DNA from 4 places in the Paenibacillus spongiae genome. Region 3 is predicted to be linked to each of the others. Evidence: riboswitches for the same ligand, from Rfam matches in the RefSeq annotation. Region 3 holds a riboswitch; each other region holds the start of a gene.
What was found. A riboswitch is a leader RNA that binds a small molecule or an ion and turns the genes downstream of it on or off. The one in region 3 is predicted to bind cyclic di-GMP.
Positions count from the first base shown of each region.

Region 1: another riboswitch for cyclic di-GMP. It lies ahead of L1F29_RS07495 (PilZ domain-containing protein); the one in region 3 lies ahead of L1F29_RS23345 (transglutaminase-like domain-containing protein).
Region 2: another riboswitch for cyclic di-GMP. It lies ahead of L1F29_RS06760 (anti-repressor SinI family protein); the one in region 3 lies ahead of L1F29_RS23345 (transglutaminase-like domain-containing protein).
Region 4: another riboswitch for cyclic di-GMP. It lies ahead of L1F29_RS32770 (putative bifunctional diguanylate cyclase/phosphodiesterase); the one in region 3 lies ahead of L1F29_RS23345 (transglutaminase-like domain-containing protein).

Region 1 covers NZ_CP091430.1:1,642,310-1,650,003, reverse strand. Annotated here, with positions in the region: gene L1F29_RS07505 (ABC transporter ATP-binding protein) at 256-984, shown strand; gene L1F29_RS07500 (ABC transporter permease) at 981-2,225, shown strand; gene L1F29_RS07495 (PilZ domain-containing protein) at 2,359-3,063, opposite strand; cyclic di-GMP riboswitch class I at 3,260-3,357, opposite strand; gene L1F29_RS07490 (HD-GYP domain-containing protein) at 3,412-4,494, opposite strand; gene L1F29_RS07485 (histidine kinase N-terminal 7TM domain-containing diguanylate cyclase) at 4,571-6,220, opposite strand; gene L1F29_RS07480 (class I SAM-dependent methyltransferase) at 6,367-7,539, opposite strand; gene L1F29_RS07475 (DUF6483 family protein) at 7,566-7,694, opposite strand, start outside.
Region 2 covers NZ_CP091430.1:1,491,779-1,499,472, reverse strand. Annotated here, with positions in the region: gene L1F29_RS06780 (HPr kinase/phosphorylase) at 1-202, opposite strand, end outside; gene L1F29_RS06775 (paeninodin family lasso peptide) at 330-458, opposite strand; gene L1F29_RS06770 (asparagine synthase-related protein) at 473-2,419, opposite strand; gene L1F29_RS06765 (right-handed parallel beta-helix repeat-containing protein) at 2,573-4,729, opposite strand; gene L1F29_RS06760 (anti-repressor SinI family protein) at 5,047-5,253, opposite strand; cyclic di-GMP riboswitch class II at 5,268-5,351, opposite strand; gene L1F29_RS06755 (helix-turn-helix domain-containing protein) at 5,495-5,824, opposite strand; gene L1F29_RS06750 (DUF4434 domain-containing protein) at 5,999-6,940, opposite strand; gene L1F29_RS06745 (MBL fold metallo-hydrolase) at 6,961-7,694, opposite strand, start outside.
Region 3 covers NZ_CP091430.1:5,131,522-5,139,215, forward strand. Annotated here, with positions in the region: gene L1F29_RS23315 (phytanoyl-CoA dioxygenase family protein) at 1-33, shown strand, start outside; gene L1F29_RS23320 (AraC family transcriptional regulator) at 109-957, shown strand; gene L1F29_RS23325 (hypothetical protein) at 933-1,226, opposite strand; gene L1F29_RS23330 (AraC family transcriptional regulator) at 1,217-2,068, shown strand; gene L1F29_RS23335 (5' nucleotidase, NT5C type) at 2,116-2,640, opposite strand; gene L1F29_RS23340 (class D sortase) at 2,957-3,625, shown strand; gene L1F29_RS23345 (transglutaminase-like domain-containing protein) at 3,690-4,505, opposite strand; cyclic di-GMP riboswitch class I at 4,520-4,600, opposite strand; cyclic di-GMP riboswitch class I at 4,636-4,717, opposite strand; gene L1F29_RS23350 (LPXTG cell wall anchor domain-containing protein) at 4,861-7,694, opposite strand, start outside.
Region 4 covers NZ_CP091430.1:7,295,530-7,303,223, reverse strand. Annotated here, with positions in the region: gene L1F29_RS32785 (cache domain-containing sensor histidine kinase) at 1-1,049, shown strand, start outside; gene L1F29_RS32780 (response regulator) at 1,015-2,571, shown strand; gene L1F29_RS32775 (cupin domain-containing protein) at 2,678-3,181, opposite strand; cyclic di-GMP riboswitch class I at 3,373-3,465, shown strand; gene L1F29_RS32770 (putative bifunctional diguanylate cyclase/phosphodiesterase) at 3,732-5,189, shown strand; gene gdhA (NADP-specific glutamate dehydrogenase) at 5,289-6,650, opposite strand; gene L1F29_RS32760 (diaminopimelate dehydrogenase) at 7,088-7,694, opposite strand, start outside.

The DNA.
Region 1 (7,694 bases), 3.5 Mb from region 3:
CGCAGCGCTTTCCCAGCATCATGATCCCTGTTCCATGTCCAATCGAATGGATCATTTTTGCATGTGCTTATTTCCATCGATTGTATCATAGCGCGCTGCCGCTTTCGAAGGCGGAGAAAAGCCGGTCCAAAACTTTTTTCTGCGTGCTTTCGTTATGTTCACATATAGCAGCGATCGCCACCCGGGCGGCCGGTCCTGCTGCGCAATTGATGGACAACACTCATGAAATTTTAACGATAGATGGAGGTTATTCCTATGATTGAACTGCGTCAAATCGAGCATGCGTTCACGCTTGGCCGCAAAGGCCAAGAGCGCCGCGTTCCAGTTCTGCGCGGCATCGATCTGACGATCCGCAAAGGCGAAATCGTCACGCTGATCGGACGAAGCGGATCCGGCAAATCGACGCTGCTTCATATCGCCTCAGGCTTTATCCGCCCGACCAGCGGCCGTGTCAGCATCGCAGGCCTGGATGTTACCGACTACAGCGAAGGTCAATGGGCCGATTTCCGCAGACGATACCTGGGCTTCGTATTCCAGAATTTCCAGCTCATCCCGAGCATGACCGCTTTCGAAAACACAGAGCTGCCGCTCGTCCTTCAGGGCCTGCCTGCCGGCGAGCGCCGCAAGCAAGCGACGGAGATTCTGGAGAAGCTCGGTATCGCAGCCTACGCCGACCATTATCCGAGCGAGCTGTCCGGCGGCCAGCAGCAGCGCGTCGGCATCGCACGCTCGCTGATCCTGAATCCGCCCGTGCTGCTTGCCGACGAACCGACCGGCAGTCTCGACAGCGAGAACGAAGAGCAGCTGCTGCAGCTGCTGCAGACGTTGAACCGCGATCACGGCATTACGCTGCTCATTATAACGCATGACGATAAGGTTGCATCGATCGGCAACCGGACGATGCGGATCGAGGACGGCCGGCTCGCAGATCCTGCGAACGGAAGCCCGAACGAGTACCGTAAATTGGAGGTGGTGAAACCGTGAAAACCAGCGATAAGCTGCGCTTCGTCAAACAAAACATGGCGAAAAACAAATCGCGCATCTTCATGACGATACTCGCCACCGCTATGGGCTGTACATTTCTGATGATGATCGCCTCCGTTGCATTCGGTCTTCAGCGCAGTCTGGTCGATGATATGATGCAGGGTCAGACGCTGACCGAGATTCAAATCCACGGCAAAAAGAATGGCGACAGCCATGAAGCGATCACCCAAGCCGACGCGGACCGCTTCAAGAAGCGCGACGGCGTGAAAGCCGTAACGGCGCAGCGCTTCACGCAGGGCGAGGTCACCCTGGAGGGTTATAAAAGCAGCCCCTCGGCCATCGTAACCAATTTCGAGGAAGAAACGAAAGCCGGGCTGCAGCTCTCGGAAGGCCGTATGCCCAAGAATGGCACCGAGGCTATCGTCGGCTACCATTTTGCCCAGCAATTGATGAAGGCCGGAACCGAGGATGCCTATACGGGTTCTCTGCTCGGCAAACAGATTGAATTCCGCGCGACCGGGTATAATCCGGCTACCGAGAAAGAAGAGTCCCTTGGCATGGTCAAGCTGACCATCGTCGGATTGACGACGAAGCCGGATAAAGAATGGCTGCAGTCGACTGAGCTCTATCTCGACGATTCGATCCAAGACCGTTTGTTCCATAAAGATTTCGAAACCCATCCCAATGTCAAGGTATACGCCGAGAGCGCGGATCAAGTCACCGCAATGTCCAAGGCTCTCAGGGATGAAGGCTACAGCCTTTATTCGGTTGCCGATACCATTAAGGAAATGGACCTGGTCTTCCTCATCATGAAGATCGGACTGATCTTCGTCGGCACCATCGCCGTCTTGATCGCTTCGATCGGCATCTATAACACGATGACCATGGCGGTTACGGAACGCTCGCAAGACATCGGAATCATGAAAGCGATCGGCGCGAACCCGAAGACGATCCGCAGCATCTTCCTTCTGGAGAGCTTCGGCATCGGACTGTTCGGCGCCTTGATCGGACTGGCCGCCGCTTACGGATTGAGCGCCGTTATCAATGCCGTCGTTCCGATTATCATTGAATCGGCTCTGGACGGTGAAGCTCCGGAAGGCTTTACGTTTACCTATATCCCATTCTCGCTCACGCTCGTCAGCGTCGGCATCAGCCTTGGCGTCGCGGTCCTTTCCGGCATGCGGCCTGCTGCGAGAGCTACGCGGATCGATGTGCTGCGGGCGCTCCGCCGCGATATCTAATCGATTAAGAGGACATCGAATAAGCAAAGGACCGTCAATACAATTACATCCTTCCAAATAGAGGAACCGGACAAGCACCCGCTTGACCGGTTCCTCTATTTCCTATCCCTGTCCCTATGTATAAGACGGAAGCTTATTTGGTTTCCTTCATCCGGTAATAGGAAGCGATCTGTTCCCGGAGCAGGAACGCCCGCAGCGCCCGCTGCCGCTGCTCGTCCAGCCCTTCGTACCTTGCGCCGTAGAAGGTATGGTCGCCGCCCGGCTTGCTGCGAACGATTGCCAGCGTGCAGCGGAATTCAAAGCCTGACTTGATCCTGAATTCCACCTTATCCTCCGGGAACAGGTGAGGACCGCTTACCACTTCGAATCCAAGACCGGCCAGACTGATGTTCCGAATGGTCAGATCGATCCATTCCTCTACCTCGATCGTCTCGGCTCCTTCGCCTTCCCCGATCTCCCGCTTAAGCACATGCCGGAGCGATCCGCCCAGCAGCACGTCGACCCGCACGGATTCCCGCTTCTCCTCCAGCCCATTGAAGGCCCGGGGCGGCAGCAGCACGGCCAGCGAGCCTTCCGCTTTTCCAATAATCGTCGATTGTACCCGCTGTATGCCTGCAGCCGAATAGACGGTAAGATGGACCGGATTGCCAAGCTCAAAGCTCTTGTACTCCGTCATCTCCACTTCCAGCATGTCGCCCTCCACATGGGTCAATATCCCTGTGGATACGTAGCCATCCTTCTCCACTACAGTTCGGCTGTGCAGAAGCGCCTTGGCCGGAAAGCTTGTCTTCTCCATTCCATACCGTCCGTTTCTGCTTGTCTCTGCCTGATTGCTCATGCCGTTCTCCCTTCACGCGCCCGGTATGAGACAATCAAACAGCCCCCATGGCGGTGTAATATAGTTGCATCAAGCTTCTTGTATCCTACTGAGGTATATCTCTTATATCGTCATTAGGACCGGTATTTATGAAAAACAAAAAAAACGCTTCCTGCATCCGGAGCCGTTGTTATCCACCCGATTACGGGCGTCTCGTTTCGGCAGCCAGGCTATCCTCGCCCCTCTTTAAGCAGGGGGACATTAGACCCTGTAGCTTTGCGTCCTTGCCTTTCGACAAGTTTGCCTTTTCGTGCTTTCAGTTATGAAAAGCGCCTATAGGACCGCGTATGGAACTTAACGATAGGATCGTTATAGTTCCTTCACGATCAATAAGCTAAGCGTATCCTTCAAGTCGATTTCATACGTCGATTGCGGCGGCTTGCCGTCCGCTTCACGCAGCACCCGGACTGTCGGACGGTGAACCGCAAGCGGATTATTCGCCGATACGACCCCGACCTGGCCGGAGCTGAGCAGCACCGTTGTCGCTACCGGATAGATCGAGATATGCTTGCAGAACGTCTTGATCAAATCAAGATCGAAATAGGTGTTGCCGGCGGCAAATAGAAACTCGATCGCTTCGGTCGGCGTATATCGTCTTCGATACGGGCGCGGCGAGGTCAAAGCGTCATACACGTCCGCCAGGCCTACGATTTGCGCGTATTCGTGAATGGCATCCGCTTTCAGCCGGCGCGGGTAACCGGATCCGTCATAGCGTTCGTGATGCTGGAAGGCGCAATGGGCCGACAACAAAGAAATATCATGCTGTGCCCGTATGATGTTGAAGCCATCTTCCGCATGCTTCTCCATAATAAGCCGCTCATCCAGCGTCAGCGTAGTGTTCTTGTTAAGCAGCGGTCTGGGCACTTTGGTCATTCCGATATCGAATAGCAGCGCTCCCATCCCCAGCTCCTCGAGCTGCTGTCTGTTATAGCCCTTCGCAAGCCCCATGATTCCCGATAGGATGGCGACATTGACCGAATGCTGAAACAGGTAGGCATCGGTAACCTGTATATTCGTCAAGCTGACCATGACGTCTTCGCGTGTTATAAGATCTTGAAGCATCTCGGAGAAGACGCTCCGGAACGTTCTGCCAAGCTCCGGCGCTATCGTTCTCCCTTTCAGGTTCGGCTGATCCATTAGCTTCGTCATCGTCTTATACACGGCATCAGTGGCCCGCTTATGCGTCGAGTCCGAAATGGCAGTCGTCGGCTCTATATCGCCAGTCAGCGGATCGTCGATATAGAGCACATCTACTCCGATCATGATTAACCGTTCAATAAACCGATCGTTTAACTCCACACCGACGCCCAGAAGTATATTGCCGTCCTCTCGGAAAACGGGTCGAGCCAGCCTGTCCCCTGGTTTTACCGACAGAATATTTACTTTTCTCATTGCTACGCCGCCTTTAATGGTTTACTGAAGGTATTAGACCTACTGTCCGTAAGCCGAATCGTGAATTCCCATGCCCCTACAGGTTCACAACGCGGTTGCGCCCGTCTTCCTTGGCTCTGTACAGCGCGGCATCCGCTTTGGCGAACAATTCCTTTAGGTATAGCTTGGGATCGTCCAGATTCTGCTTCGCTTGCCCGTCTACGGCCAACATCCCCATGCTGATGGTGATGCGGATCGTCTCCCCCTGTTTCCCTGTGCGGTATTCATGCTGCTCGACTGACGTTCGAATGCGGTCCGCCAGCATCTCGGCCTGTGCCCGGTTCGTATGCGGCAAATATACGGTGAATTCCTCTCCTCCGTACCGCGCCAGAATGTCTGTTCTTCTGAGCGAGTCCTTGACGACCTTCGCCGTCGAGCGAATAACCTCGTCCCCAGCCAAATGCCCATACGTATCGTTCACGTTCTTGAATAAATCAATGTCGAATAGAAAGATTGCGAACGGTATGCCGTATCGAATGTTCGTTGCGACTTCATGCTCCAGCTGCAGCATGAGGAAGCGCCGATTATAGCAGCCCGTCAAGCTGTCGGTTATCGCCATTTGCTCCAGCTTGCGGTTCGCTTGAAACAGCTCGTCCTGCATCAGAATCAGCGCCCGGTTGCGGTCAAGAAGCGCTTCATTCTTCGTACGGGTCTCGGCAACCAGCTGCCGCAGCTCCGTCACGTCCTGAATCGTTATGACCCGCCCGATCATCTTCCTGTTAACGGTAATAGGAGCGGCGTTCAGCGTGAAGTGCGCCTCGCCTGCAGTAGTAGACATCGTAATCTCCGTTTCCGCTCTCTCCGGCGGATGCGAACGGTAATGGGTCAGAAACTGCTCTTTGTTCATGACATGCGTCGTGCTCTCCAGAAAGATCTCCATATTGAAGCGTTTACCGAGCTCGAACTGAAGCTGCGGTTGAAAGAACCGGTTCAGCTCCAGCACATGGTCTTGTTCGTCCAGCACAATGATCCCCGCCGATATCGTATCGAACACATCCTGTTGGGCGAACTGAATGATATCGAACAGTTTGTGCCGCTGTATGGCGAATGCAAAATAGATGCCCGACATTACCATGCCTAGCGACATTATACAAGGAATGCGGGGCAGCCAAGGCTCTAATACCACGTTCCATATGGTTCCCAGGGCACCGAAGCCGACAAGAATGAGCATCCCCGTAACCGCATTGTAGATCCGCGGCCGTTCCTGGGCGGGAATCTCGCTGCGGCTCTTCAGAAGCAGGATCAGCGAGTAACCCCCATAGGCAATCAGCTGGACGAGCATGATCCAAAAGAACGGACCAAACTGATGTTCCACATTATAATTCTGGAACGACACGAATGCTCCGCCGGGATTAATGACGATACTGGCTGCCGATAGAACGGCCGGCAGCGATAGATAGAATAGGGAACGCACGGTATATCGTTGTATCCGCCCCGTCAAAGCGAGCGTGAACAAGAACCATCCGAAGCCTAAGAGGGACATGCCGACGTACGATGCAGTGATATAAATCTGTTGAAATTGAGGATAATCCGTCGTTCGGACGGCAAACTGCCCGAAGGGCCACAGCATCATGAAGAAGTGGAACAACAAGTACGTTTTATGCAGCCGGACGATATGATTCCTGCAAAATATATATACGAATAAAGCGAACAGAATGAGAAAGAGGCTTAAATCCACCCATGTCATCAGTCCCACTATCATCATTCCTATCAGGCTTGATATTACGTGAAAAATCCTGGGACTCCCCGTCCCCACTCATTCTATCATACCCCGCGTTTATTCGACAATGTCTATATCCCTTCACTAGAATTGTTCGCAGCAGTCATCCGTAATCAGGGGGTAGGCAGCTTATCCGCCAATGCCCGCTCCAAATAGGGCGCAAGTTGCAGACTGTCCCGGAAAGCGGTATACTCGCGCCACTTGCGATCCGCATCCGTCTTTGGACCTAATGTCGCACGAATCAAAATATTTTTGGGCGTATGCTCCGGATCGATAAATTCGAGCATTTGCACTTTATATCCGAGCACCTCGAGCAATTGAGCGCGCACGGCATCGGTTGCCAATGCCGCAAACCGTTCCTTCAGCAGACCATGGGAAAGCAGCGGGCTCAGCGCCTCATTGGCAACTTGCCGGAACAATTCATGCTGGCAGCAGGGTACCGACAAGATGACGGAAGCTCCCCATTCCACCGATTTGGCAAGGGCGGCATCCGTCGCCGTATCGCAGGCATGAAGTGTCACAACCATATCGACGGCCGACTGCTCCTCGTACTTCGCGATGTCTCCAACCTGGAAGGTAAGACGGACATAACCCAGTTTACGGGCAAGGTCGGAGCAGAATGCAATGACATCCGCCTTCAAATCCAGACCTACAATCGATATTTGCCGTTTCTGCTGAACGGCGAGCAGATGATACAGCGCGAACGTCAAATAAGATTTGCCGCATCCGAAATCGACAATCTTGATTTCCCGGTCTTCGGGAAGGTATGGCAGGATGTCGGTTACCATCTCCAGAAAGCGGTTTATCTGCCGGAATTTATCCTGCTTCTTAGCGGCGACGCGCCCTTCCTTAGTCACAATGCCCAGCTCGACGAGAAACGGAGCGGCATCGCCTTCCTGCAGGACGTACTGCTTCTGGCGGTTATGGGAGAGTGCCTCCGTTTTATTCTTGACTGTCGCCGGCTTGCGAAGAATCGCAGCCTTCCCTTTCTTATTGAAGAGCAGCTGAACATCGGCCTCGTCCGTTTTGATAAGCGCCTGCCGGTATTGCTCGTCCAGCAGCTCTATAAGCCGGGAAGCCGCTTCCGCTTGCGGCACGTTCTCGTGGGTCACTTTCGTCTTGTAATGATATTCCAGCTGGTAGTAGAGACCGCCCCGCAGCTCGACCGGCCGGATCGCCGTCTTCGGAGGCGTATCGCCATCCTTGCGTCTGAGCTGGCTGAACGTCGCCTGCCTGAGCTGCCCGTTATCGATCCACTGCCGCATTTCCATCTGCCATTGTTCCATATGTATTCGATCGCTCCTACCCTATTCTAAACATGAAGCCGCTTCTGACCGTCAATGATTTCATCTCGGGGCAGACCGCCAGCCTCTAGCCATTCATCCGGAAGCAGGAGCAGACGACGATAAAATTCATCCGCATCCTCCTTCGTCAGCACGCT
Region 2 (7,694 bases), 3.6 Mb from region 3:
CGAACATGACCCGATTCTCCGTTACGACAAGCTTCTGGGGCGAGACAAGCCTGGACCATTCATCTGTCAAATCGGTCGTTCGAATAACAATGTCAACACCTGTCCCGTCATTCCCGCTAAGCTGCAATTCCGGCAAAGGAATGTCACTTTGAATATGATAGCCGAATGCTTTGTATACCGTCTTGCTAACCGTATCAAGCATATTTCTCACTCCAACCAAGATCAGATAATCACAAGAATAGACGGAAAGGAAATGCCCTTATACCGTACTCCTGCATATAAGGGCAATACTAACCGTCTAATCCCTAGCTCTCTATGATGCCGGTATTTTAGCTCTCGAAGTGAATGACTTCCGTTGGATCCGGTTGATCGGCATCCGGAATGATTTCTCCGGGACCGGCCATTGTCATGCTGACGCTAAGTACTTCCAGATTTGGTTTTTTCCACTCCTGCTTCATAGATTCACCCCCCCTCAGAAGTTTTTTTGCAGAAATCGATAGATAATCAAACTGCGCATAAGAATTTTAATTTGGGGATTATAGGCCGTTTCGGGCTTGGGCCCCTGCTCAACCAATGCAAGTCCGTTTTGGATCACTGGCATATGAATGATTTGCTGCATTTGCGTATCCTGGCTCATACGCCGCAGCTCGTCAACGAATGCCGGCCAAGCCGGAATCATCCGATGGATCAAATCAGCTGCCTGGATTCCCCTAACACGCTGGTTCAATCGAACCTGATCAGGCAGGTAACCTTCTGTCGACCTTCTGATTAACGACCGATCCACGCCATTCTGAACGAACTGCTCCATGGGAAGCGACAGACAATATCGGATCACCCGCAAATCATTGGTCGGATCATGACCTCTCACGGAATAGCGCAAAGATAATTTGGCACCTCTAGCCCCTGAAATACTCCATACATGGAGGCGTTCAAAATGTTCTTTTCTGGCTTCCATTGGATCGGAAGGCAGATCGGCTGTCGTTCCAATTCCCGTGAACTTACGGTCGTGAAGCCTATCATAAATTCCGGTCTGCATTGCAAATTCCGGATTAACCAATTGCGGAAACTCATAAGGTTCACTTACAGGTCTCCAGCGGTTTAATATAGGGAACGCCTTACGGCTGACAACTCGATAAATACGGTCTTTGTCTACGCCGATATTCGCGCTGTACTTGTTAACTTCCCGCATAAGTCGAAACCACTTCATGCCTCTCATTAGGGTCATATAATAATCCAATGCAGGTCCCCAAGAGATGCCATAATTCCCGCGCTGTCCATTCAGCAGGATGCCGATCTCCTCCTGCTGCGCTCTCTCATAGATGCCTTTCAGCCAGAAGGAGTTCTCGAAGGACTTGTAGGGCGTCTCCATGATATCAAGCCAGTCATCCATCTCCGAGAAAGGACTTCGGTCCCCAAAGCTCAAATAGTTGGGCTGAATATTCCCGACATGCTGCACGGTCGCTTGGATGTTGGGTCTTTCATTCGCCATCTTATATTTGGGTGTCCAATCTACAAAATCATCAACAGGGACATAGCTGTACGTATGCAGAACGCGATTTTCCTTCTGCAGAGCCTTGGCCGCAAAGCTGGCAACAGAGCCTGAATCCAATCCTCCGCTCAAATAAGCACCCACTTGGCGGTTCGTACGCAGCCGCGATGTTACTGCGCGCTGAAAGACATCCCTAAATGCCTCTTCATAGTCCGTATTTGATTTCAGCTTAAGCGGTGATACATTCGCAAAAGTATTATATCGGGTCACCTTCACTCCACTAGAAGATATTGTTATGTAATGAGCGGGCGGAAGATGTTCGATTTCTTTATAGACCGTAACTCCGCAATTCGGCGGTTCAAACATGCCGGTAATGGCAATATATTCGGCCAGCCATTCCTCATTCAGTCTCTTCTCTACATAAGGCAAGGAGAAGAGCGGATTCATGACCGTACAGAACGCTAGCTGCTCATTATTCCGGTAGTAGTACAGCGTCCGAGCGCCGGAGAAGTCACGGGCGCCAAATAGCTGCTGACGGCTTTCATCCCAGATCATAAAGGCAAAATCTCCGACCAGGTATTTAGGCGATTCTTCTCCCCACTTCTGGTATGCGAGCAAAATAAGCTCGCTATCCGACATCCCTTGTCTGCGGCTGTGCTCCACCTGCAGCTTTTCGAATAATTCATCCCGGTTATCGATGATCGCGTCTGCCGTAATGGCAAGACGCCTGTTAGGGTCATAATAAGGCAGCTGCTCATGAATCGATTCATTCGTAATCCACTGGGCATGGCAACCTAGAAACACCCCGTCCTTATGCCACGTATCCACACGGTTAGCCGGGAAGCGCTGCAGGGCATCCATCAAGCGGCCCCCATGCTCGACAACGATTGGATCTCCGTTGAAATGGTAAATTCCCGCAATTGCACTCATCCATGTAATCCCCCGTGTCTTCTGAACAAATAGATCATTTTGTTCTTAATAACGAACGCAAACTTAGTCTAACAGTCATTCTTTCCGTTGTCAACGACATTTTTAACCTTAATAAAGAACAAAGACACCGTCATTCCGGTGTCTTCATGTTCTTTATTGCAGTGTATTCTTCGCTGCGACATCGTTCTTCTTTAATTCTAGTTTAGCCTTCTTCAAGCTATTATTGGTCACCGTGTATGGAGGCGCTCCGACTCCTGCATAAATTGTCGAAATACCGATGGCCGCAATATTAGTCGTAATCTGATTGCCGCTAATGGCAGCCGCTAATATGTCATGGCGTTCTGTACGCTTCCAATAGTCGTTAAGCTTGATCATGGGAACAGTCAATTGTGTGAGATTATTAGCGGTAATGCTATTGTTTTGCAGGTCGACTTTTTTTGCAGCCTGCACCGAAATAGCCGGCGAATTTCCCGTGATCTCGAACGTACTATCCTTTACGGTAAAATTACTAGCTTTATTATCCAGATACAGTCCCGTTAAATCTGATTTGATTTTGCAGCCGTTAAATACATAATTGCCGGCACTTGTGGCTACTAATTCCCTCTTATTCCCTTGTGCCGACTCGAAGACGCAATTGTTATAGGTCCCCCTCGGCAAACCAGCTCCACTATGACCAAGCAGCTGCAGGTTGTCGAAGATGCTTCCATCCTCAACGCCGCCAACTATCGTGTTCAGCTTCGTTTCGCCATGAATCGTCACGTTTGACAATCGTACGGGCTTCTTCCATACACTTACTGCACTTTCCTGTTTTTTATTGTTATACATCGTAATATCGGTAGCTGTAACTCCAAACGGAGTACTGCTTGATATAGCTAATATGGAGTCTGTAAATGTCATCTTTTCAATTTTGACATTCGGTCCTTCGAAAAAAGTGTATGAATCATTCATACGGTTATCAATGAAGGTCACATCATGGTAAGCCACGATCCTCGTTCCATCAAAATGATTATTCCTTACTACAGCACCTGTGAACGGGGGGCTAACAGCTAAACCAATTACCCCTTTCGAGGCGAAATGATTCCCTTCGACAATGGCATTCCAACCATCATATAAGATGAGATCATAAGCGGCGTTATTATAGAACTCATTGTCTTTGATTTTAATGTTCGTATTACGGTGCCCGTTCTCACCGAATCCACCTTCAATATCGATACCAGATTGAGGGGCTATACCTTTCATATCATGAAAGACGTTATTCAGAATTTGTACTTGATCTCCTCCGCCAATCGTAATTCCCTGACGACGGTTAAAGGCAAATTCTGAATCTTTCACTACGATGTTTTTTGATACCGTTTTGTTCCAAACCTCTACGTAAGTTCCAGCAGTAACTGTTTTTTTGAATACAAGATGGAACTTTGCTGCACCTGTAGGAATCTGAAGGATTTTCTGTACCGATGCATTTTTAATACTAGTCAAAAACGTGTTATCACTCTTATAAAAATAAATATCAAATGTTCTAGGCAGATTGATATTATTGGTTACTTCAAATGTCTGCTCATTAAGAAAGATTGGATTCGTAAAAGGAATTGGAACCTTCGTTCGAATCGAATTCTTGTCCACATTTCGTTTGCCGGCCGCATCAAAGGAACCAGATTCAAAATGCGATGCATAGATATCTTTGACCAGCGTTCCTTTTCCACCGATTACCATTCCATCGCCAGTGAAGTATTCTGCCTTAATTCCCTCGACGGATAAATTCTCAGCACCCTCTGTCATTATCCCATATCCGCTCTCATGAGTACCCGCCGTATACTTATTGTCTTTCTTGGAATAGTCATGCGTATTCTTGTCGCCCCGATAAATCCCACCCTGCAGTTTGACATTCGTTATACCGTATCCTATGTATAACGTCTCGTATCTTTCTTTCCCATTCTTTTCTTTCTGAATGACCGTTTTATCATCCAGCTTGAAGGTCATATTGCTGACCATGTTGATCCGGCTGTTCTTATCGATCAGATAGGTACCCGTAGGCAGGGTCGTCGTTGTGAACCCTTGTGAGCTTGCCCATACAAGCGCATTGTTGATTCCACGCGTTGTTTCTGCTGCTTTTGTACCATCCTTAGTGATGCCCCACCGGGCCAAATCGACAACATAAGTCTTTCTATACGTACTTGTACTTGCAATTGCACTCACAGCTGCTTCAGCTCCATTAAGCTCGGAGATTCCTACAGGTGCTTCCGCATTTGATGTGCTAGTAGCGATTGGCAGAACCAATGTGCCTGCCAGCAGCCATTTCCATAATCGATTCATTTTACCCTCCTGCAACCATTTTTTGTCTTCTAGTATACCTAACAATATATTCTTTTAATATCATAAACTTACAATTTGCAACAAAATAGGACTTTATCCTGATACAATCCGTATAGACAGTAAGCACTTCTCGGTCCCGCTACCTATAAAAGGACTGTCCGCCCGAGCAAAGCTCGACTAACGGACAGCCCTTCGTCAGGAAAGATGATCTTTATTCCACAATCGCAAGAAATACGAATAAACCGTAACACGCTCATAAGCGGTTACTTTCCCTTATGCATGCACACCTTCCCGGTTACGCACCCCATCGTCGATTCTCAACTGCCCATGAACTGAACAACGTGATCAGCCTCAAACTCCATATGGCTGTCCCGCTTCTCGAATTCCATATGGCTGTCCCGCTTCTCGCCCTGCCACAAGAACGACCGTATTTCTTCAACGGATAACCCCTGCTTGCGGGCCATCGATATTAATTCCTGCCATTCAGGGTCTAATGCACGCACTACTCCGATTGAGTTTTCCATTCGCTCGCAGCCTCCATAAGTGGGGGTGGGTGCACCACTCGCTCCATATGTTCAAGGTGCCCAGATTCAGAACATATTTCGTAGCTTCCCGTTTTGTATCATTTCATAGTCATATTATACAGTTTGTATCATAGCAAAATTTGTCACATTCTGCGCAACACGCAAATTATTTTTTATATCGAACAACCGGACACAAAAAAACGCCTCTCTAAGCAGAGGCGCTTCTCATCCATCGAACGGTTTATTCTTGCGTTTTCTTCCATCGCTGAAACTCCAGAAACTCCTTGAATTGACTCTTGCTGATGCCCGATGCCATCGCATCCAGCACAAGCTGCTGCCATTCCGAATCCAACTCCTGGTCGGCAGCGTTGTCAAACAGCAGCGCATTGGGCGATATATTCAGCGTAGCAGCAATCTTCTCGATAAATTGAATGGAGGGGTTGCTTTGAATGCCCCTCTCGACATTGCTTAAATAGGATTTCGCGACTTCAGCGGATTCCGCTAACTCGGAAAGAGATTTTCCTTTGCTTAAGCGAATTCGCTTAATACGTTCCCCGATCGTCTCCGTCATCTGATCTCGCCCTTCGCGTATGGTTCTATTCTTCATTATACCAAAGATTGATGCTGCGTAAAAACCAACCTACCATAATCTTCGTAACGAAAAATAAAATACAGCCCGTAGGCCTTGGTGGCTTACGGGCTGCTCCGACTCTGCTTGAATCTCTTTAACACGACCCTTCTAATTCTACTTGCTTCGTCCGCCGGCTTGCAGCACTCGCTTGTAGCTTTCGTAGTATATCGGGTCGACTTGCTGCGGGCTCACGTAGTGATTAAAGCTGAAGCAAGTGATGTTGCTGATGAACGGCGCCACCAGCTCCATGCATTCGTACACTGGCGCAAATTCTACGGGAGCGAACTTTCCGTTCACGGTACGGAAGGTTTCCGTATCGCTCCACAGTGCTACTGGCCGGTCCAGCCGCTCAAGCGCTTCCTTGGTGGCCGAGAACCATGCCGGCAAGTGTTCCGGCAGCGAGTGAGCCGCTCCAACCCCATCCTGCAGATTCACAATGTCGATTGGGCTGTGGGTCAAAATATACGTCCACATCGTCCCCCACTGCTTCGGTGTTTGACCGGCCCCATCCACGAAGAACGGAGCAACCATGATCGGTTTATCCGGTGTAAGAGACTTCATGACGCCGCCAACCTTCCGGTAAAAAGCAATGGATTGATCCCAATCGCTCACTTCCGGTTGGTTCACGTTGTCGGGCTCGAAGCTTAAATACCATCCGGTAAAAGAAGCATAGTGTCCGTACTTGCTCCACAGATCGCGTGCCAATGCGCTGGCAAGATCCGCCTCATGATCCAACCATGCCGGGTCGCTCGTATATTTGCCGAACCAATCATGGTTCAGATGCAAGCCGACATAGATCTCGAATCCGTATCGGCCGCCGCGCTTCAGCGCCTCCTCAACAACATCCGCCTTCATCTGATGCTTGAATCCCGGAAGAGAAGTCGGATACGCGGCGGTAAAATGCTGACTGTCCGCCGACCACTGCAAAATAAGCTGATGCATGCCGATCTCTTTCATGTACCGAAATTCATCATCCCACTGCTTCTCCGACCAATTTCCGCCCAGATAGGGCTGCAGGAACGTTCCCGAAAGGGATAAAGGGGGAATCAATGCCATCGCGAGCTCTCCTCCGTCGATTACACGTTTAGAATCATGCCGTCATAAGCAACCAGAATTTGTTCCGGATCAAAAATATTCGTCAGGTCATTGTACAGCAGACCGATATTGTGGGAGAAATGAGTAGCGATGACCGTTGCATCCTTCGCAAGCACACCTTTATCCCGCAGCCTATTGCGTATGCCAATCACCGCTTCAATATTCAGGTGGCCGCCGGTAAACGGCAAATTGCCGTTCGTGCAGTCCAAGATGACCGCATCCAAGGTTGTCTGCTCCAGCCAAGCCCAAGTCTCTTCCGGCAGAAGGCCCGTATCATGGCCATAAAATAACCGCTTCCCGTCCTTTTCTATGAAGAACAGCAGGCAGGTTTCGTCCGGGTCATGATTAGCAGGCAGCGCCGTCACCTTGGCCGTACCGGTATCGACCGTTTGGAACGGAACGATCCGGCTGAGCCGGATTCTCGACGCATCCGGTCTGCCGAACGCCTCCCGGCATTTGCGCACCGCGGCGTCATGGCCGTAAATACGCAGCGGATGATCCAGCCCGTGAGCGTAGACCGGCAGCCGCATGGCCAGATCCTCGGCCCGAAGGTGATCCAGATGGGTGTGGGTAATAAACAGATCCTCGACAAGCCCGAGATCGATTCCGTCTCGCAGCACATGATGAAGCGTATCCGGCGGAAAGTCCACCTTCAAGATATCGTCAATAATGACCGAGCTCCGGGTCCGAATATCTCTCCCGCCCGCTTGGCGTG
Region 3 (7,694 bases):
GAGGAATTGGCTGAGGTTCGGCAAACTGTATAGGAGACGGCTTGCAAAGAGACAGAGATATGATGAAGGGAATGGGAATCGAATAAATTTCCGGAGGTCCGGCTGACAATGACGGAGAATGGGTTCGATTACGTCGCATCGCCAAGCGATTTTGCCAGATCCAAATATTTTTATGCGCTGATCGGCGGATATTCCGTTCCAGATGAACGATTTCACTTCGAACGGGCCTATTACCCGGCCTATGAAGCGCTGATTATTACCTCGGGGAAGGGCTGGTACCGCCACGGCCGGGAATGGCTGGGGCTCACAGCCGGCGACTGCCTGCTGCATAATATGCGCTATCCGCATGCTTACAAAGCCGATCCCGACGATCCTTTCCAAATGACTTACCTCGTTTTTGACGGGCACCTGCTGGATAAGCTTTGGCCGGACAATTTAGCCGCTCCATATGTGCTGTTCAGGCCAGTACCGCTGAGTGCCCTCACGGAGATCGTAGATCGCATCTTGACTGCGATGCGGAATGATGATCGCGATCCCGATGGAACCGAGCTCCAAATTTCTTGCTTAATCTATCAATTAATGGTGCAATGTCTCCATCAATCGCAAGGAGACAGCCAGCAGGCCGATCTAGTCAAGCCGGATGCGATGACAGCCGCCCAACGGTTCTTGAACGAGCACTATTTGACCGTCGAAAAAATGGAAGATGCGGCGAAAGGAGTCAATTTAAGCTTCTACCATTTCATCCGCCAGTTCAAGCGTTATTTCGGCCGCACGCCGAAAGAATACGTATTGCTCAAACGCGTCAATCACGCCAAGCAGCTGCTGCTGCTGACGAATCGGTCCGTCACGGAGATCGCGGCCCTGTCGGGCTTTAATAACTACAATTCTTTCTTGCACGCTTTCCACCAGATCGAACGCCGCTCGCCCACCGACTACCGTAAAACCAAGAAGAAGTAGAGGACGAAGCGAACGGGATCGGCGCTGAAGAAGCCGCGGCCGCTGCCATGATGCGCAGCAGGCCGCGGCTTTTCGATGCAATCGTCATGACAGCCGAAACCCGGACTCTGCCCGATGCAGCACGACCTCCATACTTCATGATGAAGGGACTTATGGCGCGAAGCGTGACGCTTGGCCATCGTCCCTTTCATCTGTTTGTTTACCGCCATCGTTCCTGTCATAATGTAGGAAGCGGTACGATTGAGGAGGTGATTGGAGCTTGAACTCATTTGAACTTGTCGCCACCCCGCCTGAATTCGCGCGGATGCATCTGTTTTATCCGATATTGGCCGGCTATGACGTGTCAGAACCGGCGTTTCATTTTGCCCGCGAGCATTTTCCCGCTTACGAGCTTCTGCTCGTCGAGGAAGGCCGGGGCCGCTTCCGGCAAGGAAGCGAGTGGTTCGATTTGGGTGCAGGCGATTGCCTGCTGCATGACATGCGCTTTCCGCATGCGTACAGCGCCCATCCGGAAGAGCCCTTCCGCACGTATTATGTCGTATTTGAAGGCTTGGATACCGAAACGCTGTGGAGACGGTTCACGAATGCGCCGATGGTTCTCCTGGAGGCGGACCGCGGGAGCGGCGGGTCGGATGTTGTCTTTCGTCAATTGACTGCGATTATCGAGCTTATGCGGGAGGGCGGCGATGAAATTATGTTCTCTTCACGCCTCTACGAGCTGCTGGTGCGCACGCTCTCCTTGGCTGCTCATATAGGAGGCGCGGTCGTCAAGCCGCAGTCGATGGAAGCTGCCCGCGAATTTATCGATGCCCGCTATCTCGGCATTCACGGCATTCGCGAAGCGGCTGAGCATGTAAACTTGAGCTTATACCACTTTATCCGTCAATTCAAAACCTGTTACGGGAGTACGCCTAAGGAATATCTGCTGCAGAAGCGGGTTCACCATGCCAAACGCCTTCTGCTGCTTACCGACGATTCCGTCTCGGACATTGCGGAGCGAAGCGGCTTTCCCAGCTATAATGCTTTCCTGCATTCCTTCCTGCGCATCGAGCAATGCTCGCCTACCGAGTACCGGAAAAATTGGAGAAGACGGCGTACTCCATCGTCATAAAAAAAGAGCCTCCCGTCATTCGGGAAGCCCTCGGGAGGCAATCACAATTACCGCAAGAAATAGTCCTCTACCTCTCTCCAGTTGTTCACCCGGACATAACCGGTTTCGTGACAATTACGCGGCGACGTATACAGAATGCCTTGGCCGGCAAAACGTTTGAAATGGTGCGCATGATCATCGATGAGATAGTCCGCTTGAATGATGCTCTTGTCGCCGCAAAAAACAAAGTTCATGTCATTCAAGAAACTGAAGTGCTCTTTCAGCCATTCATACTTAGCCGTAAAGGATGCGGGGATATACATCGCTGCGGTCGTAATGAATATTTCATAGCGCTCGCTCAGCGCCTTGATCACTTCCTGGCTGTCCTTCATGACAGGCAGGTCGCGGAAGTAAGCAGGCTCCGTCTGCCAGCTCCAAATTTCCTCCTTCAGTTGCGGCCGCAAATCCTCCAGATAATAGCCCCTTAATTCTTCGATTGTAATATTCTCGTTGTACGTCCCGTTAAACCTGCCCAGATGCTTCGGAATAAAATCGGCAATAACCTCGTCCATATCGATTGCAATTCGCTTCATTCTGATACCTCCGTCTACAATTGTACGCGCAAGCTGTCGTAAGCCGGCTCAATGCCATGCGGCTTGAAGATGTCTGCCATCTCGTAACTGCAAAAACTTGCATCCGGTAATTATACTATAATTTTGCAGTTTTATTTACAATTTAACACATAAGATAACAGCGCTTACCCCAAGTAATCCGCTTGCCGGTATAACGCTAGGATACCTGATTGTTATGAAGTGTTCATACTAACGCTTGCTTTGCTCAGTATTTGGATAGTTTCTTCCTCTATAATGAAGGAAAAGACTATTCATACCTATATGGAGTGAGACAATCATGACTAGAAACAGAATATTGCCCGTTGTCTTGATCATAACCGGAGCGATTATCCTGCTGTTTCCTACTGCCAGGGAATACTATTACAATTGGCAGGAAGGCCGTCTTCTAAGCGAACTGGAGCATGCTCCCGATTTGAAACCGGCCGGTGCTGCGAACAGTCCGATTCAAGCCGAATACGAGAAGCTATCCCAATTGTTAACGCAAACCGCCAACAACCCGGAACCTCAGCCGGCTCCCGAGACCGTGAAGAAACCTGCTCAAGATCTGGACGATAACGCCATTGGACTTATAGAGATCGATAAGATCGATCTCAAGCTGCCGATCCTGGAAGGGGCCTCTCAGGCAAACTTACGATATGCAGCCGCCCATATGACGGAGACGAATCCAATCGGTCAAACCGGCAATGCCGCCATAGCGGCTCATCGAGCCAGAACCAAGGGCCGTTTATTCAACCGGTTGAACGAGCTTGAGATTGGCGATAAAATTACGATTCAAACGAACGATAAGCAATTGACTTATAATGTGAACAAAATTTCGATCGTGGAACCGACCGACTTATCGGTTCTGGCAAGCAGCGACAAGGAGTCGATCGTTACGCTGATTACGTGCGAGCCGCTGAAGAACCCGACTCACAGGCTGATTGTACAAGCCTCCCTGGAGAGCTGAATTCTTCCAAAATAATAAAACTGCCGGAGCGAATGCCCGGCAGTTTTTTGGTATCTGCAGCAGATCAATAGGTCTTTTCCACTTTATAATCTTTGGCGGATTTTGCGAAGGTGAACGGTTTTTCGGATTTTTTCAAACCGGTATCGACCGTCGTATCCACCAGAACCCATTTTCCGTTCAAATAGACTTCATTCCAGGCATGGTAGCCGTCAACCTGGCTGGTTGTTCCCATCACAAGCTTGGCCGGTATGCCTTCGCTGCGGAGCATCGCGGCATATAAGGAGGCGAAATTGTAGCATACCCCTTTGCTTGCTGCGAGCGTTGCGTCAATGTCCGGTATATAAGCCGAGTCGGTCAGCTTCTTGGCCAGCACGAAGTCATATTTCACATTGCTAATGATGTATTGGTAGATGGCCTTAGCCTTTTCTTCATCCGTCTTGCTGTTGCGGGTCAGTTCCTTTGCTTTGGCGGCGGTTTTCTTTGCATCCATCCAGTTTACATGCTGGATCGAGTGCAAGTAGATATCCGCTCCGTTCGGCACTTTGACCGTAACCGACTTGGACAAGACCGCCCGGTATTTCGTCTTCGTCACATTCTCCAAAATGACAACGCTGTATGCCCCATTGCCCATTTGGAGAGGGAGCCATATCGGCTTCGTTGCTTTCGCCTTATCCAATGAGTAAGTGTATGAATTTGCACCCTTCGTAATGACGGCTTTCGTCACCTTGCCCGCAGGGGCATCATAACGAATTCCGATCGCTCCCTTATCCAGCTTGGACAGGTCAAGCCGTTCGTCTTCCGCCTCAGCGGCAGACGCACTCGGAATTATAGCTGCTGTCAGAATAATAACTACCATTATCATAAACGACAATTTTCTCATCGGATAAAACTCCTTTCGGTAGCTGGCTGCCATCCATTCGGGAAGGCCCTGTAGCTTTGCGTCCCTGCCTTTCGGCAGGTTTGCCGTTATCGTACTTGTTTCATCGGAACAAACAAAAAAAGCCTGAACATTCGGTAGCTGGCTGCCATCCATTCCGGGAAGGCCCTGTAGCTTTGCGTCCCTGCCTTTCGACAGGTTTGCCGTTATCGTGTGGCTTTATCTACGACATAATCACTGGATTCTATGTTCAATATACATGACTGCTAGACTACTGTCTATCTATTCATGCAATAATTTCGCGATGATTGGCGAGGCCTGACGCGCTTGCATCAGGCCCCGCCCCATTGGATCGCTATTATTGCGTCTTGCCGTTCATTCTTCTTCTGATGAGCATGAATGCTCCCAGAATAATAATGCCAAGACCCGCAAATTGATACGGCAGGCTGCTGTCTTCTCCGGTCTTCGGCAAGGTTGTGAGCCCACTGCTGGATGGTTTTCCTTTCGGGCCTCCGTCCAGGCCTCCAAGCGGATTACGATCCGTATCAACTTCATACAAGTCCTCGGGCGAAGTACCCGGCTTGACGTTCGTCCCCGGTTTGCTCGGGTTAGTCGTATCTGTCGGAGTTCCCGGTTTGCCCGGCTCTGACGGATCTGTCGGCTCTCCAGGCTTGGTCGGAGGCGTTTCTTCCTCTCCCGGCTCTGTTGGCGTTTCCGGATCAACTTCTTCTTCCGGTTCCGTCGGCTCGCCTGGATCTACTACCGGCGGCCAAGGAAATACTGGCGGAGGAGTCGGATTAACCGGCGGATCCGGCAGCTTCTTGTTCGTTATCGTTTCGAGCGCGTTCGCCGAATTAATCGTAACTTCAAGATCAGCTGCATTCAACTCGTATCCTGCAGGAGCTTTGATCTCCTTCAAGATGTAAGTGCCGTATCTGAGATTTGTGAAATCGGCTTTGCCGTCCGCATCGGTCGTCTGCTGGCTGCCCGGTACAATCGTCCCATTCGATAGCTTGCGATCTAATTGGAATACGGCACCAGGAAGCGTTACGACTGTGTTCTTCTCATCAACCTTAAGGATGGACAGGCTGCCTCTCAATCCGCTGCCTGTACCCGACCCGGACGATTTGCCGACTACGATGGTCTTCTCCGAGCTCAAATCGGTTACGTTTACGCCCGTGCCCGCGAACGTGACTGCGTTGCTTAACTCATCCCCGTCGTCCGCGGCAATCGTAGATTTGTATTCCAAGATGTAAGCGGTGCTGATCGGATTCTTGAAAGAAAGTTCGAAGGTTTGTCCGCCGCCGGCTGCCTTCGTTACGGCAACGGTATAATCCGTTCCTTGGACCAGCTCTTTGCTTACGTCCTTCGTCACTCCGCCGTTCCCGTCAACAATCGCTTGATATAGATGGAACGAATCTTCTTTGATGATTTGCCCATCGCTGGATTCATCGATAATTTTGGCATTCGTAACATGGGATTGACCTTGATTGATCGTAATCGTCCAATCAATGTCGCCCCCGTTCTGCTTGCCGCCCTTCGTTACATACTCGGTACCGTGGGGAATCGCAACCGATGCGTACAAGCCTTCGGTAACTTTATCGATTCCCTCATGCAGATATGCCGTATTTTCTACTTTATCCGCGATAATCGTATTATCCAATATCGTTTCGAACGTGACATAGTAAGGCTTGTCGATCGTTTGATTAAACTTCACATGCAGCTTGTTATCTCCATCGACGGAGTGCGTATAAATCGTTCCGTCATCTGGAATAGGGGTGCTGGCAATCTGGAACCCCCCGTCCTTCTTAATGCTCATGTCAAACAATTTCAACGATCCGTCTACGAATGATTGACCGGCAAGCAGCGGATCGATCAGTTCAGCGTTGCTGACCGTTTTGCCGTTGTAGTTAAAGCCAACCTTCCACGTAACCTTCTTCGTTACCGGATTATAAGATCCGTTCTTGAATCCGTTGAGCTTGGCTTGCCCCTTTGGATCGAAATCCGATCCGGCTGTAACGCTGTGCGGCTTGCCGTCCGCATCCTCCCAAGTTATTACAGCTGTATTCTTAGATGCTTGCAGCGTACCGAAATCCCAATCCGTGCTGTAGAATTTCGTCTCGTACGTAATATTGAACGCCGTCGTTACAGGCTCCTTCAGATGAATGCTGAAGCCCTTCGTGTAATCGTGGACGCCAGGTGAAGACTCTGGATAAATGATGTCGTACTTCGATGGATCCAGTCCAACAACAGACAGCGTATTAGGGATCAGCTCCAGCTTGCCGCCTGTGAACGTATCCGCAATCTTCAAATCTGTCATCGGCTTGTTATTGCCGTTGATCTGAATATTCCATTTTATCGTTTTGCTGATATAGTCCGCATCCAAGGACTTGATTCCGAACTGCTGGAAAATCCACCGGTCCTTCGGAACGGGATCGGTCCCCTTCGTCGAAACCGTGTTCGTTATTTTCTCATTGGCATATACGGGACCTGTCGGCTGTGTCTTGTACTCGATCTCGTATGCGGTATTGATGGCCGAATTGAATTGAAGTTCAAATCCAGCCTTCCCATCCTTGGCCGGGATCGGAGTATCTGTATAATTCTGAACCTCGCTGCCTCGGGTGCCGTTACCGTTACCGTCAACCGTAACATTATAAACATGCAGAGTTCCTGGTACTAAGGCTTGACTGTCATTGAACAAATCCGTCAGCTTGGCATCCGCTTGAGGAATGTCCATCTCGCCGTAATTGTACTTGATCGTCCACGTAATGGTTTGAGAACTCCGGTCATAGGCGGATTCTTTGTCCAACAGCTTGCCATAAGAGACATCGACGGAAGCTGTGGCATCTACGGGCGTAATGCCTTCGCCGCTTAATACGGCCGTATTATCAAACTTCTCCAGCCGATCCGTCAGCTTCGTCGAATACTCAATGCGGTAAGCGGAGTCGATCTCGTTCAGGAACGTAATTTTAAAGTCTTTATCGTTATTGTCTCCTGTCTTCTCCACCTTGTAATCGGTATTCAAAACAAGCTCGACAGCAGCCGGATCAACGGAAACATTGCCTGCCAAATTTACCTTCAGCGGGAAAATGTGAATCGAACCGGGGTTCAACTCCATTCCTGCAGGAATTTCATCCGTAACGACCGCATCTTTGATCTTGTCGAGCTTCTTGTTCGCATCGATCGTCCAGT
Region 4 (7,694 bases), 2.2 Mb from region 3:
AGCGGTCCGGACAATATTACGTCATATCCGACATGAAACAGGCACCGTTCTGGAAGGCTATCGTCGTCGGAGACGTCAAGGCTCTGGAAAACAATTACCGTCCGGTCGTGCAATTTGCGCTCATGGTACTGCTTCTGGGCTCGGCCGGACTTATTTTCATATATATCGGCGTTTCCTGGTGGTTTACCAAGCCGATCGTTTCGTTAACACGGGGTATACGCCACATTGCACGGGGACATCTGGATCATCAATTCGAGGTGAAGCATCAGGATGAGTTTGGGGAGATGGCGCGCGAGTTCAACCGGATGATGCGGACGATCCAAGAGCTCATCGAGACGCTGAAGCAGACGGAAGAGCAGAAGCGGCAGGCCGATTTTCAAATGCTGCTGTCGCAGATTAATCCCCACTTCCTGTATAACACGCTCAATACCATCGACATCATGGTCGATATAAGCAGCAAGAAGGACATCCATCGCGTGATGGCCGTTCTGATCCGGCTGTTGAAGTACGGACTGGACCGTACCACGGCGGTCCGTTCGCTGAACGAGGAAATGCTCTATGTCAAAGATTATTTATATATATTATCGGTCCGCTATGACAATAAGTTCGAATTCGTTGTTGAGGATCTCCCGGACGCGCTGGCTTCAACGCCGGTGCTCAAGCTGGTGCTGCAGCCGATTGTTGAGAACGCGGTATTCCACGGGCTGCGCCCTCTTACGGACCGGAGAGGGAAGCTGACGGTATCGGCGAAGAGATGCGGGAACGAGCTGATGATCACCGTCGCCGATAACGGCGTCGGCATGGCGAAGGAGAAGATTGCAGGGCTGCTGAAGGGGGCAGCTCCGGAGGAGACGCCTTCCGCAAGCGGAGGGTTCCATATCGGTGTATGCAACGTGCACGAAAGGATTCAGCTGTATTACGGAGCAGGATACGGGCTGTCCATCGTCAGCGATCCGCAGATCGGGACGACCGTGACCGTGCGCCTCAGAATCATCGAAACGGGGGATGTAGCGGATGGAAGAGCAAACCGTCAAATTACTGCTGGTTGATGACGAGCCGTTAGCGCTGCTGCGGCTTCGCAGCTTCGGGCTGGCTGCCCGGGGATTCGAGATTGCGGGGGAGGCGGAGAACGGCCTGCAGGCGCTCCAGGCTGTGGAACGGCTTAAGCCGGACATCGTCGTAACGGATATTGGCATGCCGGTCATGGACGGTCTGGAGCTGCTCAAGCGGCTTCAAGCGCTGCCGTCGCCTCCCAAGGTTGTGCTTCTTACATGCTACGAGGATTTCGAGAAAGTGCAGGTTGCCCTGCGTTACGGGGCTGATGATTACCTGACGAAGGTTCTTCTCAGCGAGGATGAATTCGTCGGCGTGCTGCAGCGGGCGGCTGGTACCCTTCGGAAGGAAAAGGGGGACGCGGAGCAGATGGTCCGGTTGCTGCTGCAGGAGCTGCTGCTGTTCCCGGCAGGGCAGCTGCCGGATAAGCTGAGGCAGGCCGGATTCACGCATGACGGGTATGCGCTCTCCGTTATCCGGACCGCAGGACAGCTGCCGGATGAGGCGGCCGAGGAATGGCTGGCAGCCGCGGAGCCCGATCCCCGGTTCCGCTATCTGGCGATCCGCATGGCGCCGGATACATGGTGCCTGTTCTTCTATTCGGTGGACCGGGAGAGCTTCGCATCCTTCTACGGCTGGTTCTACGAGCAATGCGGACGCATCGGAGAAAGGCTTCGCTGCGGGTTTGCTGCCGCGTCTGATGTTCTCGATTACGTCATGAGCGTTGGCGGTGTGTATCATCGGACTTCCGATATGCATGAGGCATATAGCCGGGGGCTCACGCTTTGCGAAGCGGGATTCTACGCCATGCCGGGGGAGCTGGTCCGGGAGCCGGAGCCGTGCGAGTATGAACCCCTCCCGCCCGAACGGTTCCGCGCGCTCTTGGCGGCGATCGGCGACGCGGCCTTGCGGGACGACGGGCAGGAAGCGGGCGACCGCATTCGAGAATGGGCCGGTCTGATCGGGGGAGAATATCGTCCCGTGCCGGTCCAAGCGAGACGGATGGCGCTGTTAATCGCGGCCCAGTTGGAATCGTTCAGCTGGGAGAAGAGCGCGGACGCCGAGCCGGCCTGGCCGCTGGAGCGGTTCAAGCAAGCGGCGGAATCGGCGCTTCACGCTTCCGTGCTCGCTTGCGAGGCGCGGCAGCTTGCCGGTCTCATGGCGCAGCGCAATGGCGGGCATACCGGCCGCATGCGCAAGGAGATCAAGGAGGCGCTGCGCCTTATCGCGCGCGATTACGCGCAGATTGAGCTGGCCAACGCGGCGAGGCAGGTCAACTTGAGCCCCAGCTGGTTCGCCGCGCTCTTCCGCAACGAGACCGGCAAGAGCTTTCACGACTATGTGCAGGATTGCCGGCTGGATCGGGCGAAGAGCCTGCTTCGGACAACGGATATGAAGGTATACGAAGTGGCCGATAGCGTGGGGATACCGAATTCGCGATATTTTTCCCGTTTGTTCTCCGAATATGCCGGCGCAACGCCGCTGGACTACCGCAAGGGGCAACAGGCAGCCAGATGATTGTGTGAAATACTGCAAAAATCAGGATGACGCGAGAGAGCGAATTCCTGATTTTTTATTTTAATATAGGGGCTGTTACAGGTTGATTATGTTATAATGATATGGTTTATTTTCGCCAATATTTCATAAGGGGTCCAATAGGTCCATACACAGGATCCATCTCCGGCAGAGGCACATGCGGAATCTCATCCAAGGACTTCAATCTGTCTTCAGGTGCTTCCTTGCGGAGGTTGTAATTCATACCATCCGGGTATGCCCCTACAACTTGAAAGTCAGCGCTTGCGCTTAGCTTCTTATGCGCGGTGCCTGCCGGGAGAACGACGACATCCCCGGCCTGGACAGACACTTCAGTTCCTTGCACGCCTCCCAGCTGCAGGGCTGCTGAGCCTCTCGTCACGCCCAATACTTCATGTGCGTTGCTATGGTAGTGATGGAAGTCGAACACGCCGTTCGTCCAGCTGTTCCGCCAATTGTTCCGGTTAAAACGGCGTTCGGTTTGCGCGGTATCCTCTTTCATGGCGCCCAGGTACAGGATGACAGGGAGATGGCGGTTATTCGGCATGACGCCATCGTCTTCGAAATAATAGATTTGAACCCCGGTTTGTTCCATTGTAAAGCAGCCTCCATTCATCAGCTCGAATCGATTTATACGCGAACCCATTCTTTTCCGATTAAACATTCCTTATTTCGACATGATTCGATATTACTATATAGACAGTGGAAGTCCACGCCCCTATAATGGTTATATAGTCATGTTATTAATAGTTAATAAGCACTACATCAACCAAAACATACATAATTTCATCTTAAAGGCAAACTTATTGAAAAATAAGGACGCAAAGTCATGGGCCTAACGCAGATCGGCAGATTTGCTATGGTTGCCAGACCGCCAGCTGTGGAGAACTATCCGGGGGGCGGATAGTTCTTTTTTATATAAGCAAAGCGTAGGCTTTGCTTATTTCTGAGGGGAGAAACTACTGACGTCGCTGGGACGGCGTCCGCCGCTCTCCCCGCGCGATCGGAAAGTTCAAGGCTGATTGCCAACGCGATTCTGGTCTTATTCAGAGGGAGAAGCTTACTTCGCCGCAGAAGACGGCGAAAGCGTCTCTGCTTATTACTCGGACAAAAACGAAGACAAGCCTGTAGGAGGGAAGATGGAAGTGCCGGCATATGTTTTTGCTTTGCTCCTGGTTATCGTATATCTTATCGCTCATTTGTATTGGTTAAGCAAAAAAAGAATGCTATCGGCGGAGAGTGAAGCGTTCCTGCGAAAGGAACGAAGACTGCTGGAACGAACGGCATTTATGACCCATCATGACATGCTCTCGGGATTGCCGAACCGTCACTATTTCGAGAAGAAGCTGACGCAAGAGCTCCGGCGGCTGGAAGAGCCGGACCAAGCAAGTCGTATGCTGGCGGTCATGTTCATCGATCTGGACCGGTTTAAATACATAAACGATATCTACGGCCACACAACCGGCGACGAAATTATCCGGCTGGTCGGCAGACGGCTGAAGGAAAGCAGCGATAGCCGGATTACGGTAGCCCGGCTCGGCGGAGACGAGTTTGCCGTACTCTTCACGGACATCGATGGGCGCGACGAGCCTTTCGAGTGGTCGCAGGCCATGCTGGATGTGATGGGTACGCCGTTGCAGCTCGCTCCGCTTGAGCTGCGATTGACGGGCAGCATCGGAATTACCGTTGCCCCCGAGGACGGAACGACGACGATGGATCTGATGAGGAATGCGGATATCGCCTTATACAAGGCGAAGGCGCTCGGCCGAAACAAATGCTGCTTCCATACGAAGGAGTTAAATCGCGCGTTCAAGAAGAATCTTGCCATTGAGCAAGCGTTGCGCAAGGCGCTCGAGCAGGAGGAGTTTGTGCTCCATTACCAGCCGCAATATGGCGCCGGCAATAAGCAATTGGTCGGCGCAGAGGCTCTGATCAGATGGCAGCCGCGGGTTGGTCCGCTGGTATCGCCGGCCGATTTCATTCCCCTTGCCGAAGAGACGGGACTTATCGTGCCGATCGGGGAATGGGTTCTGCGAACCGCCTGCAGCCAAGCCGCCGATTGGCTCCAGCGGGGGTTACCGCCGTTCCGAATTTCGGTGAATGTATCCCCCCGTCAATTGGACGAATCGGATTATGCCGAGAATGTGCTGGCGATTCTGGGGGAGACAGGGCTGCCACCCCAGTATTTAATGCTTGAGATTACGGAAGGCGTCGCCATCCGGGAAGAGAAGGAGACGCTTGCCAAGCTGCTCCCACTCAAGCAGCAGGGCGTTCAATTCGCGATAGACGACTTTGGGACCGGCTATTCTTCGTTGAGCTACTTAATGGGGGTCCAGGCCGATGCGCTGAAGATCGCTCAGATGTTCATCAACTACGTTCCCGGTTGTCCGGGTCAGGCGGCGATTGTGAAGGCCATCGTGGCCATGGCGGGAAGCTTGAAGCTTACTGTCATCGCCGAAGGCGTAGAGACGGAGGAGCAGTTCGAATTTTTGCGTTCGCAGGGTTGTCATTGGATTCAAGGTTATTACTTTATGAAGCCGGTTACGGCCATGGAGTTCGAACGGCTTCATCCCATATCGGATCGCGAAGAAGGCGCCGTGTAGCGGCGCTTTTTTTCTTCGTTCCAACGCGGTATTAATTAAAAAAGTCCCCTTCCGCTATAATAACGGTCAGGGGACTTGTCGTATGAGTCCTGTGATAAATTAGATAACGCCTTGAGCAAGCATGATTCTTGCAACCTTCAGGAAGCCAGCGATGTTGGAGCCGACAACCAGATTGCCCTTGCTGCCATACTCTTCAGCGGCTTTCATGCTTTCGCTGTAGATGTTCTTCATGATTTGGAGCAGACGTGCATCCACTTCTTCTGCCGTCCAAGCGAAACGCATGCTGTTCTGCGCCATTTCGAGAGCGGATACGGCTACGCCGCCTGCATTGGCTGCTTTCGCAGGTCCGAACAGGACGTTGTTGTCCAGGAACAGGTCGATCGCTTCCAGCGAGGAAGGCATATTAGCTCCTTCAACGACGGCTTTGACGCCGCCCGCGATCAATTGCTTCGCCGCTTTCGCATCGATTTCGTTCTGAGTGGCCGACGGAATTGCAACTTCGCATGGGATCGACCAGATGTCCGTGAAGTTAGGGTGGAATTCCGCTTCAGGGTGAACCAGCGTGTAGTCGCTAATTCTTTTGCGGTCAACCTCTTTAAGCTGCTTGACCGTATCCAGGTTGATGCCGTTCGGGTCATAAATATAACCGCTTGAATCGCTGCATGCTACGACATGAGCGCCTAATTGCTGCGCTTTCTCGATCGCGTATATGGATACGTTGCCGGATCCCGATACGATGACGCGCTTGCCGTCCATGCTGTCTCCCGTAGACTTCAGCATCTCTTCTGCAAAGTATACGGCGCCGTAGCCCGTTGCTTCCTTACGGATCAAGCTTCCGCCGTAATCCAGCCCTTTACCTGTCAGAACGCCAGCTTCATTCGCATTGCGAATGCGCTTGTATTGTCCGAACATATAACCGATTTCTGCGGCACCAACGCCGATATCGCCGGCAGGAACGTCCGTATCCGGTCCGATGAAACGGTACAATTCGGTCATGAAGCTTTGGCAGAAGCGCATCATTTCCATGTCGGATTTACCTTTAGGATCGAAGTCCGCGCCGCCTTTGCCGCCGCCGATCGGCAGTCCAGTCAGGGAGTTTTTGAAGATTTGCTCGAAGCCGAGAAACTTGATAATGCTTGCGTTAACAGAAGGGTGGAAGCGCAGTCCGCCTTTATAGGGGCCGTTGGCACTGTTGAACTGCACGCGGAATCCGCGGTTAACGCGGACCTTGCCTTGATCGTCTACCCAAGGCACTCGGAAGGAGACCATTCTTTCAGGCTCCACGAGGCGCTCTAGAATACCGGCTTTAATAAATTCCGGATGCCGATCGAACACAGGCGCAAGAGAAAACAAAATTTCGTAAACGGCTTGATGAAATTCTTCTTCATTCGGATTGCGTTTAATGACGGACTCATAAACTGCTTTGACGTAATCGGTACCTTTTCCAGTCGTAATTAGCATCCAAGGGCTCCTATCTGTTGTCTTTTGTATAAATCCCCATAAGATTTGTACTTTTTATCAATTATATAGGGAATATCGCGAAAAACAAAACAAAAATTATTTAATTACCCCTCAAAAAAAAAGTGATAAGGCCAAAAGTGCCAATAAAACCGCTGGTTTCACGGTTTATATCATCCACAATTCGGCAGATAAAATCCGGCCGATATCGGACAAGAGTGATGATTTCGTTCGGATCTGGCATATTCAAGAGGGAGTGAACCATGCTTTTCGTCCGATGCGGCGCGGCAAATGATATGAGGTGCGGACAGCCTCCGAATAACGCTAAAATAGCGGCACTCAAGGCTTGTCCGCATGGAATGGACGGTGTATCCGTTCATCGTATTTCTATAGGGCTAACGATCCCAAATTTGACTCTAATCAACCAAAGAGAGGGAGGCTTACAGAAGCTCTGCTCTTAGCTGCTCCGGCGACTTCGGTGATAAATAGCCTGGCGCGATATCGAAGACGGTCTTGGCGCCGGATACGCCTTCCTTGGATAGGCGGTAAGCGGCCCTCGCATATGCAACAAGCACGCTGGCGGTAAATTCGGGATTGCTGGCGAGCTTTAGAGAGTATTCTATAATTTGACGGTTGTTCTTTCCGGTTACGCCGCTGCGGATCACGAACCCGCCATGAGGCATCTCTGCGTGATTCGCTTCCAGCTCTTCTTGCGTGATGAAGTGAACCGTTGTATCGTAATCGGCAAAATAGTTTGGCATCGAAACGATATCGTTCGTGATGCGTTCCCGGTCGGCATTCTCTTCCGCGACGACAAAGCATTCCCGCAGATGCTTCTCGCGAGTGGAAAGCGCAGGCGTTTCTCCGTTGCGGATCGCGTCGATAACCGATTGAACCGGTACCGTGTACTGTACGCCGGCCTTCACGCCCGGCACGCGGCGGATCGCATCGGAATGCCCTTGGCTGACGCCTTTGCCCCAGAACGTGTAGTCGGTGCCTTCGCTAAGAATGGATTCCGCCATCAGCCGGTTTAAGGAGAACATGCCT